Regions from separate parts of the Klebsiella sp. F11 genome, predicted to be linked through region 2. Evidence: predicted binding sites of a transcription regulator. Region 2 holds the regulator's gene; each other region holds the start of a gene.
What was found. Region 2 encodes CRP, which controls carbon source genes, mostly activating them, when cyclic AMP is high. Its sites were predicted from a motif close to ATGTGANNNNNNTCACAT; they were not measured.

Region 1 (4,629 bases), 840 kb from region 2:
TTCTTTTCCATAAAGCGCTTTACCTCAAGTTAACTTGAGGAATTATACTCGCCCGCAGACAAAACGACGAATCGAGAATTGAGAGAGAGGCCGCTTTATGTCCCATCAGGATATTATCCAAACGCTTATTGAATGGATTGATGAACATATCGATCAACCACTTAACATTGATGTAGTCGCCAAAAAGTCGGGGTACTCGAAATGGTATCTTCAGCGGATGTTCCGCGCCGTTACGCATCAGACGCTGGGTGATTACATTCGTCAGCGCCGGCTGCTGCTGGCCGCGGAAGCCCTCAGAACCACCCAGCGCCCGATCTTTGATATCGCGATGGATCTGGGCTACGTCTCGCAGCAGACGTTTTCACGGGTGTTCCGCCGGGAGTATGACCGCACCCCCAGCGACTATCGCCATCAGATTTCCGCCTGACGGCTTTGCGCGCAGGGGCTAAGCCGGGCTGGTACCTTAATCAGCCACTGCTTAAACTCCTGCACCGGCATCGCCTTCGCAAAGTGCCAGCCCTGGCAATAGCGGACGCCGCGCTTCTGTAGCCACTTAACCTGGTCCGACGTTTCGACGCCCTCGGCCACGGTTTTCAGGTGCAGGCTGCGCGCCATCTCAATAATATGCTCGGCGATCATATGGCTGGTGCCGTGGGTCGTCAGCGTATCGATAAAGGACTTATCGATCTTGAGAATATCGACATTGAGCGAAGAGAGGTTATGCAGGTTGGAGTAGCCGGTGCCGAAATCATCGATGGCGACTTCATATCCCGCTTCGCGAAAGGCCTGGATCACCGGCGTCGTTTTCTGCACGTCAATAAACCCGCGCTCGGTCACTTCGATTTTAATCTGGTTGATGCACACCGCATGGCTTCGCGCCTTTTCACTAATCTGGCTAATCAGCCGCGCGGAGTGGAAATCCGTGGCCGAGAGGTTAATCGCGACGTACAGCTGAGGATGGCTGGCGAGGAATTCGCCCAGATCGGCAAACACCTCATCCACCACGTAGTCCGTCACCTGCGCGATCAGCCCTTCGTTTTCCGCCAGCGGGATGAACTCAGCCGGGCTCATCACCGGACCATCGCGCCCGGGCCAGCGCAGCAGCGCTTCGGCCCCGACGCAGCGGTTCGTTTTAATATCAACGATCGGCTGATAGTGCAGGCACAGCTGGCGGCGGCACAGCGCGCGCTGTAGCATGCTGCGCGGGGAGTGATACTGCCGCCGGGTTCTCAGCCACATCAGTAAAATCAATGAGCTACAAATCAGGCCCAGCGGCAGGGTAATCATTATCTGGTCATATAAATTTTTATAATAACCAACGCGCGAGGTGGACATGATCACCGCAATAGGGCGCTTCGCCGAATGGGCAACGGTGTAGACCCGGCGATCCTGCTGGAAAAAGGTATCTTCAGGGCGGATCAGCGGACGTAGCGCCGCGGCGTCGGTATTTTTGCTGACGGAGAAAAACTGATTCGTTTTGGTATCGAACAGACCGTAGGCTAAATCTCTATCGCTGGATATGAGCGTACTATAGGAAAGTGGGTTAATCACCGCGACATAGTGACCGCGCTGCATATAGGTCATGGCAAAACCGGGATAAAACGGCGTATCACGATAGTAATAGATAGCGATATCCGGTTTCTTTGTATAATTAGCTGTCCCGATACGCCATGCCGTATCGGGGCGAACGGCGGTTGAGCAAAAGAAATCAGCGCCTTTCGCATAGATTAAATCATCGACGTAAAGCAGGCTGCGAACAATATCCAGCATATATCTCTGATGCTGCGGCGAACATATTATCCCCTGGTATTGCAGGGCCTTTTCCCGCGCTTGTTCGACCTCATGAATAACCATTTCGGTTTGCTGCAGCGCCAGTTGAGAAAACGAGCGGAGCTGGTCGTCGGTTTCCACCCTTGCCCGGTGTTGGGCAAGCCACGATGCCACAACCACTGGCAGCAGGATGAACAGGGTAATACCGAATATTCTCAACGCCTTATGCGAAACACTACGACTCATTTCCGCTTTATATCCATGCGATACGCCTTAGTCACGGTAAAAGCCCACAATGGCAGATGCCTACTCTTATACAACACTCAGTCATTTAGCAATCGGCTATTTGGCGTAAAAACCATACACCTGATAATGATGAATAATACTAATTTATAGAACAATCGAGAAACATTCTCGACATAATGAGAGCGGCGCCGCGTTTATAAGTATGGCAAAAAAAGAGTCCGGCGTATTAAAGCGCCAGCTTTACCGTCATGGCGGGCGTGGCTATGGCTCGCCGCGCCATTAACCACAATATTAAAATGGTTTAAGAGCACATAAAAAACGCAATTTTTGGCTGGTGAATAAAAGAACAAGTGTGATATAGTTCACATATCCTAATGAAACGGAAACATTGTTTCATTGTTCGTTTGTTTGCCCGTCGATAGCCAGAGCGCCACGTCATCGTCAGTCTCGCCAGGTTGTCAAAGGCCCCGACTTTCTTTGAGGATCAGGTTAATGGCTTCCATTACTACCAGTGTCATACTGCTGCGCTGGCCGCTGGTGAGCGCAGTGCTGATGTTTTTAGCCAGCTCGATGAATATTCAGCTGCGTAAAAGCGACTACGCCGGCTTAGCGGTGATCTGCAGCGGCCTGGGGCTGGTCGCCGCCTGCTGGTTTGCCACCGGCCTGCTCGGCATCACGCTGATCGACGTTGCCAAAATCTGGGGCAACATTAAAGACGTCATGGTTGAAGTGATGAGCCAGACGCCGCCAGAGTGGCCGATGATTATGACCTGATAGTAAAAACGCTTCCCACCGGGAAGCGTTTTTACTGGCGGGTAGCCTGAGCGCTATTTGCCCATTTTCGCCAGCATTTCCGGGCGCATAAATTTATGAATAACCAGCATAAACAGCAGCGACGGCAGTAATAAAATCAGCGCGGTAATAGACGACACCTGATAGTTTCCCGACATGCTGGCGTTGTATAGCAGCAGCGGCAGCGTGGTGATATCCGGCGCGCCGACAAAAAAGGTGCCGGTAAACTCATCCAGCGACTCCAGAAACACAAAGATGCTGGCGGCGATTATCCCCGGCGATGCCTGGGGCAAAACGATATGCCAAAACGTATACACCGCCCCGGCTCCCAGATTACGTGACGCTCTTGCCAGCAGCGGATCGACCGCTGAGAACGCCGCCACGCAGATCCATACCGAATACATCAGACCGTGCACGCTGTGCACCAGCACCACGCCGGCCACGGTGCCGTTGAGCCCCCACTGATAGAAAAGTCGGGCGATATTCATATATACCGTCAGGTTAGGGAAGGCCTGCGGAATAAGAAACAGCAGCATAAAGCCCACCCGCAGCGGCATGCCTCGCCGCGATAGCGCATAGCCGGCGGGGATCGAAATCAGCAGGCACACCAGCACCGACAGCACGGCAATCAGCACGCTGGTCAGCAAAGAGCCGGAGACATCGCTATAGGGGCTGAACACCTGATACCAGTATTTCAGCCCCCACTGGCTGGGCAGGGCGTGGGGAAAAAACCAGCTTTCGGCCACCGTCCAAATCAGTAGATTCAGCAGCGGGCCAAACATCGCCAGCAGCATCAGAACCAGCAGCAGCGTCTGCAGCGGCAGGCTGGCGCTTAGCTTTCTCCGCCCTTTCGCCAGCAGCGTCGCGGGTGGCGTCATCGTAACCTCCTTCATCATTCTCCCCCTTTTTGCCGCAGGCTATGACGCAGATAAAACCACGACAGCGCGCCACAGATAAGCAGCGAAACGACGCCCAGGGCGTTAGCTACGGCGTAATCTCCGTAGGAGTTCACGCGAAACGCCATATCAACGGTGATCATCGTCGGCGTGCCGACGCCTATCATCAGCGGCACCGACAGCACCGACATCATGGTGACGGTCGAGAGCACCAGCACCACGCCGATAGCGGGCAGCACCTGCGGCAGAATAATATCAAACAGGATCCGCGGGCGAGAGGCGCCGAGGTTGCGCGCCGCCAGAATTTGCGACTGCTCAAGCGCCGCCATAGCGCCGCAGATCAGCAGCGTGGCGAACGCCAGCTGCTTCCAGACGAAGGTGATAATGATGCCCTTCCAGCCCAGCCAGGAAATAGTCTCCAGCGGGGTGAGCAGATCGCTGGCGACCAGCGCGTTGTTCATGAGGCCGTTTTTGGCCAGAAAGGTGCGCATCATCTGCGCCGCAACGATAAAGGGAATAAACAGCGGCAGGCGATATAAAAATGCCAGCATCCGCACAATCGGCCGACAGGAAGACAAGGTAATCACCGCGGAGAGGGTGATGGAAATCAGCGCCAACAGCGCCACGGAGCTCAGCACCACGATCAGCGTAAACAGAATATCGTTGGAGTAGAGCGCATAGACTTTGCGAAAGTGGGCCAGGGTCAGCCGCTGCGCATCGTCGGTAAAGGCGGCAATCAGCGAGAAGCCCAGCGGATATAAAAACAGCACGGTGATGGTCAGCGCGGCGGGAGCCACCAGCAGCAGATATTTCAGCGAAATACGCATAGCAAACCTGATATTAGCGGAGAGAAACGCCCGGGCCGGCGCGGAGCCGTTCCGGGCATCGACGAAGATTAGTTGGCGACCTGACTTTCGTAGCCTTC
Region 2 (4,629 bases):
GTTTGTCGGCGGTACGCTGCGCAGGCCGGAGATGTGGCTGGAAAGACGGATCCCGGACTGGCTAACGCGCTGGCTGGAAGGAAAAAAATGATTATTCCCTGGCAGGATCTGGATCCCGAAACGCTGGATAACCTGATTGAAAGCTTTGTGTTGCGCGAAGGCACCGATTATGGTGAACATGAACGCTCGCTGACCGATAAGGTCGCCGATGTAAAACAGCAGCTGAAAAGCGGAGAAGCCGTACTGGTGTGGTCAGAGCTGCACGAGACGGTCAACATCATGCCCCGCAAGCAGTTCCACGGCTAAGGCGGCGCCACACCATCGTTTAATCTGGGAGTTGATATGTCTGCCAAACATCCGGTGATTGCCGTCACGGGCTCCAGCGGCGCGGGAACAACCACCACCAGCCTCGCCTTTCGCAAGATCTTCGCCCAGTTGAATCTGCGTGCCGCCGAAGTCGAGGGCGATAGCTTCCATCGCTATACCCGCCCGGAAATGGACATGGCGATCCGCAAAGCGCGGGATCAGGGGAAACACATCAGCTATTTTGGTCCGGAAGCGAACGACTTCGGCCTGCTGGAAAATACCTTCCTCGAATACGGGCGTAGCGGAACCGGCCAGTCGAGAAAATATCTGCATACCTATGACGAGGCCGTGCCGTGGAATCAGGTGCCGGGCACCTTCACGCCCTGGCAGCCGCTGCCGGAGCCGACCGACGTCCTGTTTTACGAAGGGCTGCACGGCGGCGTTGTCACGCCACAGCACAACGTGGCGCAAAACGTCGACCTGCTGGTGGGCGTCGTGCCTATCGTCAACCTGGAGTGGATTCAGAAGCTGATCCGCGACACCAGCGAACGCGGGCATTCCCGCGAGGCGGTAATGGATTCGGTCGTCCGTTCGATGGAGGATTATATTAACTTCATCACCCCGCAGTTCTCGCGCACCCATATCAACTTCCAGCGGGTCCCCACCGTTGATACGTCGAACCCCTTCGCCGCCAAAGGCATTCCCTCGCTGGATGAAAGCTTTGTGGTGATCCACTTCCGCAACCTGCAGGATATCGACTTCCCGTGGCTGCTGGCGATGCTGCAAGGGTCGTTTATCTCGCATATCAATACGCTGGTGGTGCCGGGAGGCAAAATGGGGTTGGCGATGGAGCTGATCATGGCGCCGCTGGTGGAACGGCTGATGGCGGGGAAAAAGATCGGTTAAGCCGTTAGCAACCCCGGCGACGACGCAAGCCGGGGCGACGGGCTGGCCATTCGGCTTAGCCCTCAATAACCTCGTACGAATGCGTGATATTTACCGCTTTTTGCAGCATCAGCGCCACCGAGCAGTATTTTTCCGCCGACAGGTCTACCGCCCGCGAAACGGCCGCATCCTTCAGCTCGCGGCCGGTGACGATAAAATGCAGGTTGATGTGGGTAAACAGGCGCGGCGCCTCTTCCCGACGCTCTGAGGTCAGCTTCACCTCACAGTTGGTCACATCATGGCGTCCTTTTTGCAAAATTGAGACCACGTCGATGGCGCTACAGCCGCCGGCGGCCATCAGCACCATTTCCATCGGGCTCGGCGCTTTATCCCCGGAGTTGCCGTCCATCAAAATCTGGTGGCCGGAAGCCGACTCACCGATGAAGGTTAGCCCTTCGACCCATTTCACACGAGCTTGCATAAAATTTAACTCCAAGGTTGCAATTTTCCTGACAGATTACGCGCACATAACAAATCTGGCAACGGAAGGCGACCTGCATCATGCTGAAGCGAGACACCAGGAGACATGCGGCAAAAGCTATGCTAAAACAGTCAGGATGCTACAGTATTACATTGATGTACTGCATGTATGCAGAGGAATTCACATTACAGGCTGCAGAAAAATCACCAGCCAGCTTCCCAGGCATAGGGAAACAATACGATTGCATGCCCGGATGCCGTGTAGTGTCGGCACCCGGAGATAGCTTATAACAGAGGATAACCGCGCATGGTGCTTGGCAAACCGCAAACAGACCCTACCCTCGAATGGTTCTTGTCTCATTGCCACATTCATAAGTACCCATCTAAAAGCACGCTGATCCACCAGGGTGAAAAAGCAGAAACGTTGTACTACATCGTCAAAGGCTCTGTGGCTGTGCTCATCAAGGATGAAGAAGGTAAAGAGATGATTCTCTCTTACCTCAACCAGGGCGATTTCATCGGTGAATTAGGCTTGTTTGAAGAAGGCCAGGAGCGTAGCGCCTGGGTACGTGCGAAAACCGCATGTGAAGTGGCCGAAATCTCCTATAAAAAATTCCGTCAGCTGATCCAGGTTAACCCGGACATCCTGATGCGTCTCTCGTCGCAGATGGCCCGCCGTCTGCAGGTTACCTCTGAGAAAGTGGGTAACCTTGCCTTCCTCGACGTCACCGGCCGCATCGCCCAGACGTTGCTGAACCTGGCAAAACAGCCTGACGCGATGACCCACCCGGACGGTATGCAAATCAAAATTACCCGTCAGGAAATCGGTCAGATCGTCGGCTGCTCGCGTGAAACCGTTGGCCGTATCCTGAAAATGCTGGAAGATCAAAATCTGATCTCCGCGCACGGTAAAACTATCGTCGTCTACGGCACGCGTTAAGCTGATAAAACGGCGTATTGCCCCTGCAATACGCCGTTTCTGTTTTCCCTCTATGTGGCGCAGGCTGATTTACCACCCTGAAGTCAACTACGCACTGCGGCAAACGCTGGTGCTGTGTCTGCCGGTCGCAGTTGGCCTCCTTCTCGGTCATCTGCAGCAGGGCCTGCTGTTCTCGCTGGTTCCCGCATGCTGCAACGTCGCCGGTCTTGATACGCCGCATAAGCGTTTCTTTAAACGCCTGATTATTGGCGGCTCGCTTTTTGCCGGCTGCAGCCTGATCGTTCAGCTCCTGCTCCAGCATGATATCCCGCTCCCTTTAATTCTCAGCGGCCTGACCCTGCTCCTTGGCGTCACGGCGGAAATCAGCTCGCTGCACGCGAGGCTGCTGCCCGCCTCGCTGATTGCCGCCATCTTTACCCTGAGCCTCGCCGGCAATATGCCGGTCTGGGAGCCGCTGCTGATCTACGCGCTCGGCACGCTGTGGTACGGACTATTCAACTGGTTCTGGTTTTGGCTATGGCGCGAGCAGCCGCTGCGCGAATCGCTCAGCCTGCTGTACCGGGAGCTGGCCAACTACTGTGAAGCCAAATACAGCCTGCTGACCCAGCATATCGACCCGGCAACCTCGCTGCCTCCTCTGTTGACCCGCCAGCAAAAGGTCGTCGATCTGATCACCCTGTGCTACCAGCAGATGCATATGCTAGCGGCCAATCAGCGTAACGATCATAAGCGCCTGCTGCGGGCGTTTCAGGTTGCCCTCGATCTCCAGGAGCATATTTCCGTCAGCCTGCATCAGCCGGAAGAGGTGCAGAAGCTGGTCGAACGCAGCCACGCGGAAGCGGTAATCCGCTGGAATGCGCAAACCGTCGCGGCGCGGCTGAGGGTACTGGCGGACGACATCCTGTACCACCGCTATCCGCAACGCTTTAACATGGATAAGCAGATCGGCGCGCTGGAGAAAATTGCCTCGCAGCACCCCGACAACCCGGTCGGGCAGTTCTGCGCATGGCACTTCGGCCGCCTTGCCAGGGTGCTACGCACCCAGCGGCCGCTGTACGCGCGTAACCTGATGGCCGATAAGGAGCGGCGCCTGCCGCTGCTGCCTGCGCTGAAAAGCTATCTCTCTTATAAATCGCCGGCTTTGCGCAGCGCCGCCCGCATCTGCGTGATGCTCACCGCCGCAAGCCTGATGGGCAGCGCGCTAAACCTTCCCAAACCCTACTGGATCCTGATGACGGTGCTCTTCGTTACCCAGAACGGCTACGGCGCGACGCGGGTCCGCATCGTCCACCGGGCGGCGGGGACCCTTGCCGGCCTGGCGATTGCCGGACTAACGCTGCACTTCAACGTCCCGGAGGGCTATACGCTGACCGCGATGCTGATTATCACGCTATTGAGCTATCTGATTATTCGCAAGAGCTACGGCTGGGCAATGGTGGGCTTTACCGTCACGGCGGTGTATACCCTGCAGCTGCTAACGCTCAACGGAGAACAGTTTATCGTCGCCAGGCTTATCGATACGCTTATCGGGTGCCTGATCGCCTTCGGCGGGATGGTATGGCTGTGGCCGCAGTGGCAGAGCGGGCTGCTGCGTAAAAACGCCCACGACGCACTGGAGGCGGACCAGGAAGCCATCCGGCTCATTCTCAGCGAAGACCACCAGGCGCCGGCGCTGGCCTATCGGCGGATGCGCGTCAATCAGGCGCATAACTCGCTGTATAACTCGCTGAATCAGGCGATGCAGGAGCCCGGCTTTAACTCACGTTATCTTGACGATATGAAGCTGTGGGTCACCCATAGCCAGTTTATTGTCGAACATATCAACGCCATGACCACGCTGGCCCGCGAGCACAATATGCTGACGCCGGATCTGGCCCGCCGCTACCTTGAATCCTGTGAGATTGCGCTACAGCGCTGCCAGCAGCGGCTGGATACCGATGGCCCGGGCAGCGCCGGAGAGGTGAATATCATGGAGTCGCAGGATGCGGACGTGCCCCGCGGCCCGCTGAGTACCATGG
Region 3 (4,629 bases), 2.3 Mb from region 2:
AGTCCGGTAATGACGATCGCGGCGTTTGTGGCCTGCCGTTCACCCGCCAGTCCGACGGCGAAACGGTCTATATTCCGATGAATATCGTCGGCAACCTGTACGTCTCTAACGGGATGTCCGCGGGCAATACCGCTAACGAAGCGCGCGTTCAAGGGCTGTCGGAAGTCTTCGAGCGCCATATCAAGAACCGCATCATTGCGGAAAGCATCAGCCTGCCGGAAATCCCTGCCGAGGTGATGGCCCGCTATCCGGGCGTGGTGGAGTCGATTAATAAGCTGGAAGCGGAAGGTTTCCCGATTTTTGCCTACGACGGCTCGCTGGGCGGCAAGTATCCGGTGATCTGCGTGGTGCTGTTTAACCCGGAAAACGGAACCTGCTTCGCCTCCTTCGGCGCGCATCCTGACTTCGGCGTCGCGCTGGAACGCACCGTCACCGAGCTGCTGCAGGGCCGCAGCCTGAAGGATCTCGACGTCTTCACGCCGCCCACCTTCGATGACGAAGAAGTGGCCGAACACGCCAACCTTGAAACCCACTTTATCGACTCCAGCGGCCTGATCTCCTGGGATATGTTCAAACAGGATGCCGACTATCCGTTCGTCGACTGGAACTTCTCCGGTACCACGGAAGAGGAGTTCGCCACCCTGATGGCCATCTTTAAACAAGAAGATAAAGAGGTCTACATCGCCGATTACGAGCACCTGAGCGTCTATGCCTGCCGGATCATCGTCCCGGGGATGTCGGATATCTATCCGGCAGAAGACCTGTGGCTGGCGAACAACAGCATGGGCAGCCATCTGCGCGAAACGCTCCTCTCTCTGCCGGGCAGCGAATGGGAGAAAGAGGACTATCTGGCGCTGATTGAGCAGCTGGATGATGAAGGTAATGACGACTTTACCCGCGTTCGCGAGCTGCTGGGCCTGGCAACCGGCAAAGACAACGGCTGGTATACGCTGCGTATTGGCGAACTGAAAGCGATGTTGGCGCTGGCCGGCGGCGATCTGGAGCAGGCGCTGATCTGGACGGAGTGGACCATTGAGTTCAATGCGTCAATCTTCAGCGCCGAGCGCGCGAACTACTACCGCTGCCTGCAAACGCTGCTGCTGCTGAGCCAGGAAGAAGAACGTCAGCCGCTGCAGTATCTGAACGCCTTTGTCCGCATGTACGGCGTAGACGCGGTGGAAGCCGCCAGCGCTGCGCTAAGCGGCGAAGCGCCGTTCTACGGCCTGCAGGCGGTAGATAGCGATCTGCGCGCGTTCCCGGCCCATCAGTCCTTACTGGCAGCCTACGAGAAGCTGCAGCGCGCTAAGGCGGCCTACTGGGCGAAATAGCCCTCAGCGCCGTCGGAAGTGCCCCATCACGGAGTCGTTTACGGCTCCGTTTTTTTATATTTAATTCACGGGGACAATAACTTGTAGTTGCAAAGTTAATTTACGGTGAAAATTGATCGCACAGCACTTTGGAGATGTTAATTTTAATAAAAATACCCCATTTTAATTAACCGTTACCCTGGCCTCAAAATGAAAAAAATCAACATAATTTGTAAATATTAAAATTTATTTTTTCATTGAAAAACATATAGTTATCATTAATTACCCCAAAAACCATACGCTAAACGGGCTTATAGTTCCGGTGGGATATGATCTACATCAATTTCCCTTCTATAATGCTTTGTTAGTATCTCACCGCCGACTTATATAAAGAGAGAGTTAGTGTGAAAGCTGACAACCCTTTTGATCTTTTACTCCCCGCAGCGATGGCGAAAGTCGCCGAAGAAGCGGGTGTCTATAAAGCGACAAAGCACCCGATGAAGACCTTTTATCTGGCGATTACCGCTGGCGTCTTTATCTCCATTGCTTTTGTCTTCTACATCACCGCGACGACCGGTACTGCCGCGATGCCTTTCGGTATTGCCAAGTTTATCGGCGGGATCTGCTTTTCATTGGGCTTGATTCTGTGCGTCATCTGCGGTGCTGACCTGTTTACCTCCACCGTGCTTATCGTCGTGGCGAAAGCCAGCGGACGAATTACCTGGGGTCAACTGGCGCGAAACTGGCTCAACGTCTATGTTGGTAACCTGATAGGCGCACTGCTGTTCGTCTTACTGATGTGGCTGTCGGGTGAATATATGACCGCCAACGGCGGCTGGGGGCTCAACGTCCTGCAAACCGCTGACCATAAAATGCATCATACTTTTATTGAAGCCGTCAGCCTGGGTATCCTGGCGAACCTGATGGTCTGCCTCGCGGTGTGGATGAGCTACTCCGGCCGCAGCCTGATGGACAAAGCAATGATTATGGTTCTCCCCGTAGCCATGTTTGTTGCCAGCGGCTTCGAGCACAGTATCGCTAACATGTTTATGATCCCGATGGGTATCGTAATCCGCGACTTTGCAAGCCCGGAATTCTGGACCGCCGTTGGTTCAACTCCGGAAAGTTTCTCTCACCTGACCATCATGAACTTCATCACTGATAACCTGATTCCGGTAACTATCGGGAACATTATCGGCGGTGGTCTGCTGGTTGGGTTGACATACTGGGTCATTTACCTGCGTGGCGACGACCATCACTAAGGGTTGTTTCAGGCAGTAAATAAAAAATCCACTTAAGAAGGTAGGTGTTACATGTCCGAGCTTAATGAAAAGTTAGCCACAGCCTGGGAAGGTTTTGCGAAAGGTGACTGGCAGAACGAAGTCAACGTCCGTGACTTTATCCAGAAAAACTACACCCCGTACGAAGGTGACGAGTCCTTCCTGGCTGGCGCAACTGACGCGACCACCAAGCTGTGGGACAACGTAATGGAAGGCGTTAAACAGGAAAACCGCACTCACGCGCCTGTTGATTTCGATACTTCCCTTGCATCCACCATTACTTCTCACGACGCAGGCTACATCGAGAAAGCGCTCGAGAAAATCGTTGGTCTGCAGACTGAAGCTCCGCTGAAACGTGCGATCATCCCGTTCGGCGGCATTAAAATGGTTGAAGGTTCTTGCAAAGCGTACGATCGCGAGCTGGACCCGATGCTGAAAAAAATCTTCACCGAGTACCGTAAAACTCACAACCAGGGCGTGTTTGACGTTTACACCAAAGACATCCTGAACTGCCGTAAATCCGGCGTGCTGACCGGTCTGCCGGACGCCTACGGCCGCGGTCGTATCATCGGTGACTACCGCCGCGTTGCGCTGTACGGCATCGACTTCCTGATGAAAGACAAATACGCTCAGTTCCTGTCTCTGCAGGAACGTCTGGAAAACGGCGAAGATCTGGAAGCGACCATCCGTCTGCGCGAAGAGATCTCCGAGCAGCACCGCGCGCTGGGTCAGATCAAAGAGATGGCGGATAAATACGGCTGCGATATCTCTGCTCCGGCACAAACCGCGCAGGAAGCTATCCAGTGGACCTACTTCGGTTACCTGGCCGCCGTTAAATCTCAGAACGGCGCGGCAATGTCCTTCGGTCGTACCTCCAGCTTCCTGGATATCTTCATCGAACGTGACCTGAAAGCCGGTAAAATCACCGAGCAGGACGCACAGGAAATGATTGACCACCTGGTCATGAAGCTACGTATGGTTCGCTTCCTGCGTACTCCTGAGTATGATGAACTGTTCTCCGGTGACCCGATTTGGGCAACTGAATCCATCGGCGGTATGGGCGTTGACGGCCGTACCCTGGTCACTAAAAACAGCTTCCGCTTCCTGAACACCCTGTACACCATGGGGCCGTCTCCGGAGCCGAACATCACCATTCTGTGGTCTGAAAAACTGCCGCTGAGCTTCAAAAAATACGCGGCTAAAGTCTCCATCGATACCTCTTCTCTGCAGTACGAGAATGACGATCTGATGCGTCCGGACTTCAACAACGATGACTACGCTATCGCCTGCTGCGTAAGCCCGATGGTTGTTGGTAAGCAAATGCAGTTCTTCGGCGCTCGCGCTAACCTCGCGAAAACCATGCTGTACGCGATCAACGGCGGCGTTGATGAAAAACTGAAAATGCAGGTTGGTCCTAAAGCTGAACCGATCAAAGGCGACGTTCTGAACTTTGATGAAGTTATGGATCGCATGGATCACTTCATGGACTGGCTGGCTAAACAGTACGTCACCGCGCTGAACATCATCCACTACATGCACGATAAGTACAGCTACGAAGCCTCTCTGATGGCGCTGCACGACCGTGACGTGGTTCGCACCATGGCATGCGGTATCGCCGGCCTGTCCGTTGCCGCTGACTCCCTGTCCGCGATCAAATATGCGAAAGTTAAACCGATTCGTGACGAAAACGGCCTGGCCGTTGACTTCGCAATCGAAGGCAAATACCCGCAGTTTGGTAACAACGACTCTCGCGTAGATGACATGGCCGTTGACCTGGTTGAACGTTTCATGAAGAAAATTCAGAAACTGCACACCTACCGCAACGCTATCCCGACGCAGTCCGTTCTGACCATCACTTCTAACGTTGTGTATGGTAAGAAAACCGGTAACACCCCGGACGGTCGTCGCGCTGGCGCGCCGTTCGGACCAGGCGCTAACCCGATGCACGGTCGTGACCAGAAAGGCGCCGTCGCCTCTCTGACCTCCGTTGCAAAACTGCCGTTTGCTTACGCTAAAGATGGTATCTCTTACACCTTCTCTAT
Region 4 (4,629 bases), 1.4 Mb from region 2:
GAGCACATTATGGTGGTCAACAAGCCGAGCGGCCTGCTGTCCGTGCCGGGGCGCCTGGAGGAGCATAAAGACAGCGTGATGACGCGCGTGCAGCGCGACTTCCCGCAGGCCGAGTCGGTTCACCGGCTGGATATGGCCACCAGCGGCGTGATTGTGGTGGCGCTGACCAAAGCGGCGGAGCGCGAGCTGAAGCGGCAGTTTCGCGAGCGCGAGCCGAAGAAGCAGTACGTCGCCCGCGTGTGGGGGCACCCGCAGCCTGCGGAAGGTCTGGTGGATTTGCCGCTGATTTGCGACTGGCCGAACCGGCCAAAGCAGAAGGTGTGCTACGAAACCGGCAAGGCGGCGCAAACCGAGTATGAGGTGCTGGAGTACGCGGACGATAACAGCGCCCGCGTGCGCCTGAAGCCAATTACCGGGCGCTCGCACCAGCTGCGCGTGCATATGCTGGCCCTCGGCCACCCGATTCTCGGCGACCGCTTTTATGCGACGCCGGAAGCGCTGGCGATGGCCCCGCGCCTGCTGCTGCACGCCGAGACGCTGACCATCACCCATCCCGCGTTCGGCAACGCGATGACCTTCCGCGCGCCGGTCGACTTCTGACCGCTGATTCCCCGGGCTACGGCGTCACGCCTTGCCCGGGCGATCCTCAGGCACGCATCCGTTAGTCGCGGGCAAACCAGGCGTCAATCATCTGTTCTACGTGAGCGGCCGACTGCTGCGGGTGGCGATCGTTGCTCTCGGCAGCAGACGGGCGGCTCTGCAGGCCGTCCGCCGGGCAAATCACTTCGATATTCCATAAACGCCCCAGCGGATGGGATTGCGTCAGCTCCGTGCACAGCGCGTTAATTTCACCGGCAGAGTGCTCAACGCACCACAGCGCTTCCGGCCCGGTTGGCAGCCACTGCACCTGACGATCCAGCGTTTGCCAGCGGTGTTTCCACAGCAGCTGATCGAAAGCCTGCAGCGCCACGCCCATCATATTGCGATAGCGGATGCTGTCTTTCTCCGCGCCCGGCGTCACCAGGGTGAGCGAAATAACCGGCTGCTGATAATGGGTTAACCAGTCGTTCTGACGAGCTTCACGCTGCGCTTTCACCGCCAGCAGGTTTTCAACGCTGGCGCCCGCACGGGCGGGAGTATCCACGGACATTAATTCCTCTCCTTCACTAAATAAAATAACGGCGGCAGGGGCCGTCGCGATAACGGATTTCGCTGCTGATTGTATCGCTAAATGCACAGAATTTAGCGATACAGGACAAAGAAATTTTCTTCGTCCTGTGGTGCGAAATAGCAGTTTTTCCTGTTAGCGCAGAACTAAATCACGCCATGAAGTGGCTAAGAAATAGCAGCCCCAGAGAGACATTGATCGCGCCGCCGATGCGGGTGGCGATTTGGGCGAACGGCATCAGGTTCATGCGGTTGCCGGAGGTCAGAATCGCCACGTCGCCGGTTCCCCCCTGGCCGCTCTGGCAGCAGGAGACGATCGCCACATCGATCGGGTGCATACCAATTTTTTTACCGACAAAGAACCCGGTCGCCACCAGCGCGGAAACGGTGCAGATAATCACCAGCAGATTAGTGATAGTAAAGGCGTTAACCAGCTCCTGCCACGGCGTAATGGCGACGCCAACGGCAAACAGAATCGGATAGGTCACCGCCGTGCGGAAGAACTTATACACCACCTGAGAGCCCTCCTGCAGGCGCGGCGATATGCCGTTAGCCAGCTTCAGCAGCACCGCCAGGAACAGCATGCCCACCGGCGCCGGCAGGCCAATCATCTTCTGGCCCAGCATCCCAAGCATATAGAGCAGCACCGCCAGCAGCGCCCCGGACGCCAGGGTCGCCACGTCCGTTTTGCCGCCGAAGCTTTCGTCACCGGAATCGTTGCGCTGCGCTTCGTTGCTGCGGTTCGGCATCAGCTGGCCTTCGCCGGTCAGATGCGGGAAGCGCTTGCCCAGCTGGTTCAGGCTGCCGGAGATGACAATCGCCGTCAGGCTGCCCAGCATAACCATCGGCAGGACGCGGCCTAACGCGACGCCCTGATCCATATGCATCAGCGCGGCGTAGCCAATCGACAGCGGTATCGCCCCTTCCCCTACGCCGCCGGCCATAATCGGCAGGACGATAAAGAAAAATACCTGGAACGGCTCCAGGCCTAATGCCGTCCCGACGCCAACGCCGACCAGCATGCCGACAATTTCACCGCACACCATCGGGAAGAAAATGCGCAGAAAGCCCTGAATCAGCGTGGTGCGGTTCATGCTCATTATGCTGCCGACGATAATGCAGCAGATATAGAGATAGAGAATATTGGTCGACTTGTAGAATTTGGTGGTGGATTCCACCACCACGTCCGGCAGCAGGCCGTAGTGGACCAGCGCCGAGGGAATAAAGGTCGCACAGATTGCCGCCGCGCCGAGCTTGCCGAGCACCGGCAGGCGCTTGCCAAACTCGCCGCAGGCAAAGCCAAAAAAGGCCAGCGTCGCCACCATCACCACAATGTCGCTCGGCAGCTTGCCGCCCAGACAGTCAAGGGCAATTAAGCCGCCAGCCAGCAGGAACAGAGGCAGCGGGATAATCCCGACTTTCCGGTTGTCCATAACGTGCCACCAGCGCTGTTTCAGCGTGGCCTTTGGGGTGTCGATGGGGTCGAGGGTCGCAGAGAATGCATTGTCTGTGGTGCTCATAGGTTTAGCCCTTTAGTTATTATCCATCTTCAGACTAGGGGGGAATAAGCCGGCTTAATGTGAGGATCGCCAGATTAAAAATGAAGTTTTAATGGGCACTATGGTTTTTATGGTTTCTATTCCCGGCGTGATATATCTCTGATTTATTAGCGTGGTTTTTATGGTTTTTTGTCGTCAGCGCTATAGATCATTTATAAATAGGCTTCGCGGATCGTTTCCGTTCCCTGACCCCGGCGCAGGCGGCCACTCGTTTCTTGCCCGCCTTACTGAGACTCTGAACAAAGCCTATGAAAGTTTCCTTTCAATTTAAGCTGTTTATTTCCCTGGTGGCGTTTTTCTCGATCCTGTTCGCCCTGCTGGGCGTTTATTACTATTTCGATGCCAGCCATCAGCTTTATCAGGAGATGAGCACCCGCGCCCAAATACAGGCCGAAGAGATCGCCCTGATGCCCAATTTACGCCAGCAGGTTGCCCGCAAGGACCCGCAGGGAATAAAAACCTTTATGCAGGAAATCGCCGCCCGCAGCGACGCCAGCTTTATTGTTATCGGCGACGCGCGGGGCGTGCATCTGTTCCACTCCGTGCACCCGGAGTGGATCGGCACCCGGCTGGTGGGCGGCGATAATCAGGCGGTGCTGGAGGGGCAAACTATTACCACCATCCGCAAAGGCGGGCTCGGGGTTTCGCTGCGCAGCAAGGCGCCGATACGTAACGACGCGGGCCAGGTGGTGGGGATTGTTTCCGTCGGCTATCTGACCAGCTATCTCGAGAGCGTTACGCTGCAAAAAGTCATCAATATCTTCGTCGCCGCCGTGCTGCTGCTGGTTGCGCTATTTATCTTCTCCTGGTACTTCACCCGCAGCATCAAAAAGCAGATCTTCTCCCTGGAGCCGCGGGAGATCGGCCTGCTGGTGCGCCAGCAAAAGGCGATGATGGAGTCAATTTATGAAGGGGTTATCGTCATCGATCATACCCGCCGCATTAACGTCATTAACCACGCCGCCCGCAGCCTGCTCGGCCTTAGCCAGCCCGCGCACCGGCTGCGCGGGCAGTCTATCGATAGCGTCATCGTCCCGCAGCCGTTTTTCGCCAGCGGCGAGATGCTGGAAAGCGATACGCACGATGAGCTATGCCGCTTCAACCAGCTCACCGTTCTTGCCAGCCGGGTACGCATCATGCTGGAGAACTCGCTGCAGGGCTGGGTGATCACCTTCCGCGATCGCGATGAGATCAACTCGCTTAGCGCCCAGCTCAGCCAGGTGAAGCGCTACGTGGATAACCTGCGCATCATGCGCCATGAGCAGCTGAACCGCATGACCACGCTTTCCGGTCTGCTGCATATGGGCCACTACGACGAGGCCATTCGCTATATTCAGGCGCAGTCGGAACACGCCCAGGAGCTGCTGGACTTTATATCATCCCGCTTTAGCTCGCCGACGCTCTGCGGCCTGCTGCTTGGCAAGGCCGCCCGGGCGCGGGAGAAAGGCGTCGCGCTGAGCTTCGATCCCGCCTGCCACATCGACCGGCCGCTGCCGTCATTAATCGAATCGGAGCTGATCTCGATTATCGGCAACCTGCTGGATAACGCCATTGAAGCCACCCAGCGCGCCGAACTGCCGCACGAGCCGGTTGAGGTGCTGATCCAGCTCAACGCCCGGGAGCTGATGATTGAAGTGGCCGACCGCGGCGTCGGGATTCGCCCGGAAATCCGCGATCGAATCTTTGAACGCGGCGTCACCACCAAAACCCGTGGCGATCACGGCATCGGCCTGTATCTTATTGAACATTATGTCACTCAGGCTGGCGGCACCATCGAGGTTGCCGATAACTCGCCGCGCGGGGCCATCTTTACGCTATTTATCCCCGCCGACGGTCCGGCCCACCCGCCACAAGGGGCAAACTATGCATCATGACCTGGTCGATGTGCTGATCGTCGAAGATG

Region 1: AC1M2H_RS25765 (YjcB family protein) is a predicted target of CRP. The motif match lies at 2,367-2,384, and genes of this name have one in related genera.
Region 3: focA (formate transporter FocA) is a predicted target of CRP. The motif match lies at 1,635-1,652, and genes of this name have one in related genera.
Region 4: AC1M2H_RS23040 (2-hydroxycarboxylate transporter family protein) is a predicted target of CRP. The motif match lies at 2,745-2,762, and genes of this name have one in related genera.

What each region holds. Positions count from the first base shown of each region.
Region 1 is NZ_CM160060.1:5,237,447-5,242,075, forward strand. Features, by position in the region: gene soxR (redox-sensitive transcriptional activator SoxR) at 1-11, opposite strand, end outside; gene soxS (superoxide response transcriptional regulator SoxS) at 98-427, shown strand; gene AC1M2H_RS25760 (EAL domain-containing protein) at 412-2,016, opposite strand; gene AC1M2H_RS25765 (YjcB family protein) at 2,509-2,790, shown strand; gene AC1M2H_RS25770 (ABC transporter permease) at 2,844-3,686, opposite strand; gene AC1M2H_RS25775 (ABC transporter permease) at 3,701-4,531, opposite strand; gene AC1M2H_RS25780 (ABC transporter substrate-binding protein) at 4,600-4,629, opposite strand, start outside.
Region 2 is NZ_CM160060.1:414,263-418,891, reverse strand. Features, by position in the region: gene AC1M2H_RS02055 (hydrolase) at 1-91, shown strand, start outside; gene AC1M2H_RS02050 (YheU family protein) at 88-306, shown strand; gene AC1M2H_RS02045 (phosphoribulokinase) at 343-1,212, shown strand; gene AC1M2H_RS02040 (OsmC family protein) at 1,268-1,672, opposite strand; gene crp (cAMP-activated global transcriptional regulator CRP) at 1,979-2,611, shown strand; gene AC1M2H_RS02030 (YccS/YhfK family putative transporter) at 2,664-4,629, shown strand, end outside.
Region 3 is NZ_CM160060.1:3,737,992-3,742,620, forward strand. Features, by position in the region: gene ycaO (30S ribosomal protein S12 methylthiotransferase accessory factor YcaO) at 1-1,328, shown strand, start outside; gene focA (formate transporter FocA) at 1,712-2,569, shown strand; gene pflB (formate C-acetyltransferase) at 2,621-4,629, shown strand, end outside.
Region 4 is NZ_CM160060.1:4,685,389-4,690,017, forward strand. Features, by position in the region: gene rluA (bifunctional tRNA pseudouridine(32) synthase/23S rRNA pseudouridine(746) synthase RluA) at 1-600, shown strand, start outside; gene citX (citrate lyase holo-[acyl-carrier protein] synthase) at 662-1,150, opposite strand; gene AC1M2H_RS23040 (2-hydroxycarboxylate transporter family protein) at 1,320-2,687, opposite strand; gene AC1M2H_RS23045 (ATP-binding protein) at 2,975-4,600, shown strand; gene AC1M2H_RS23050 (response regulator) at 4,590-4,629, shown strand, end outside.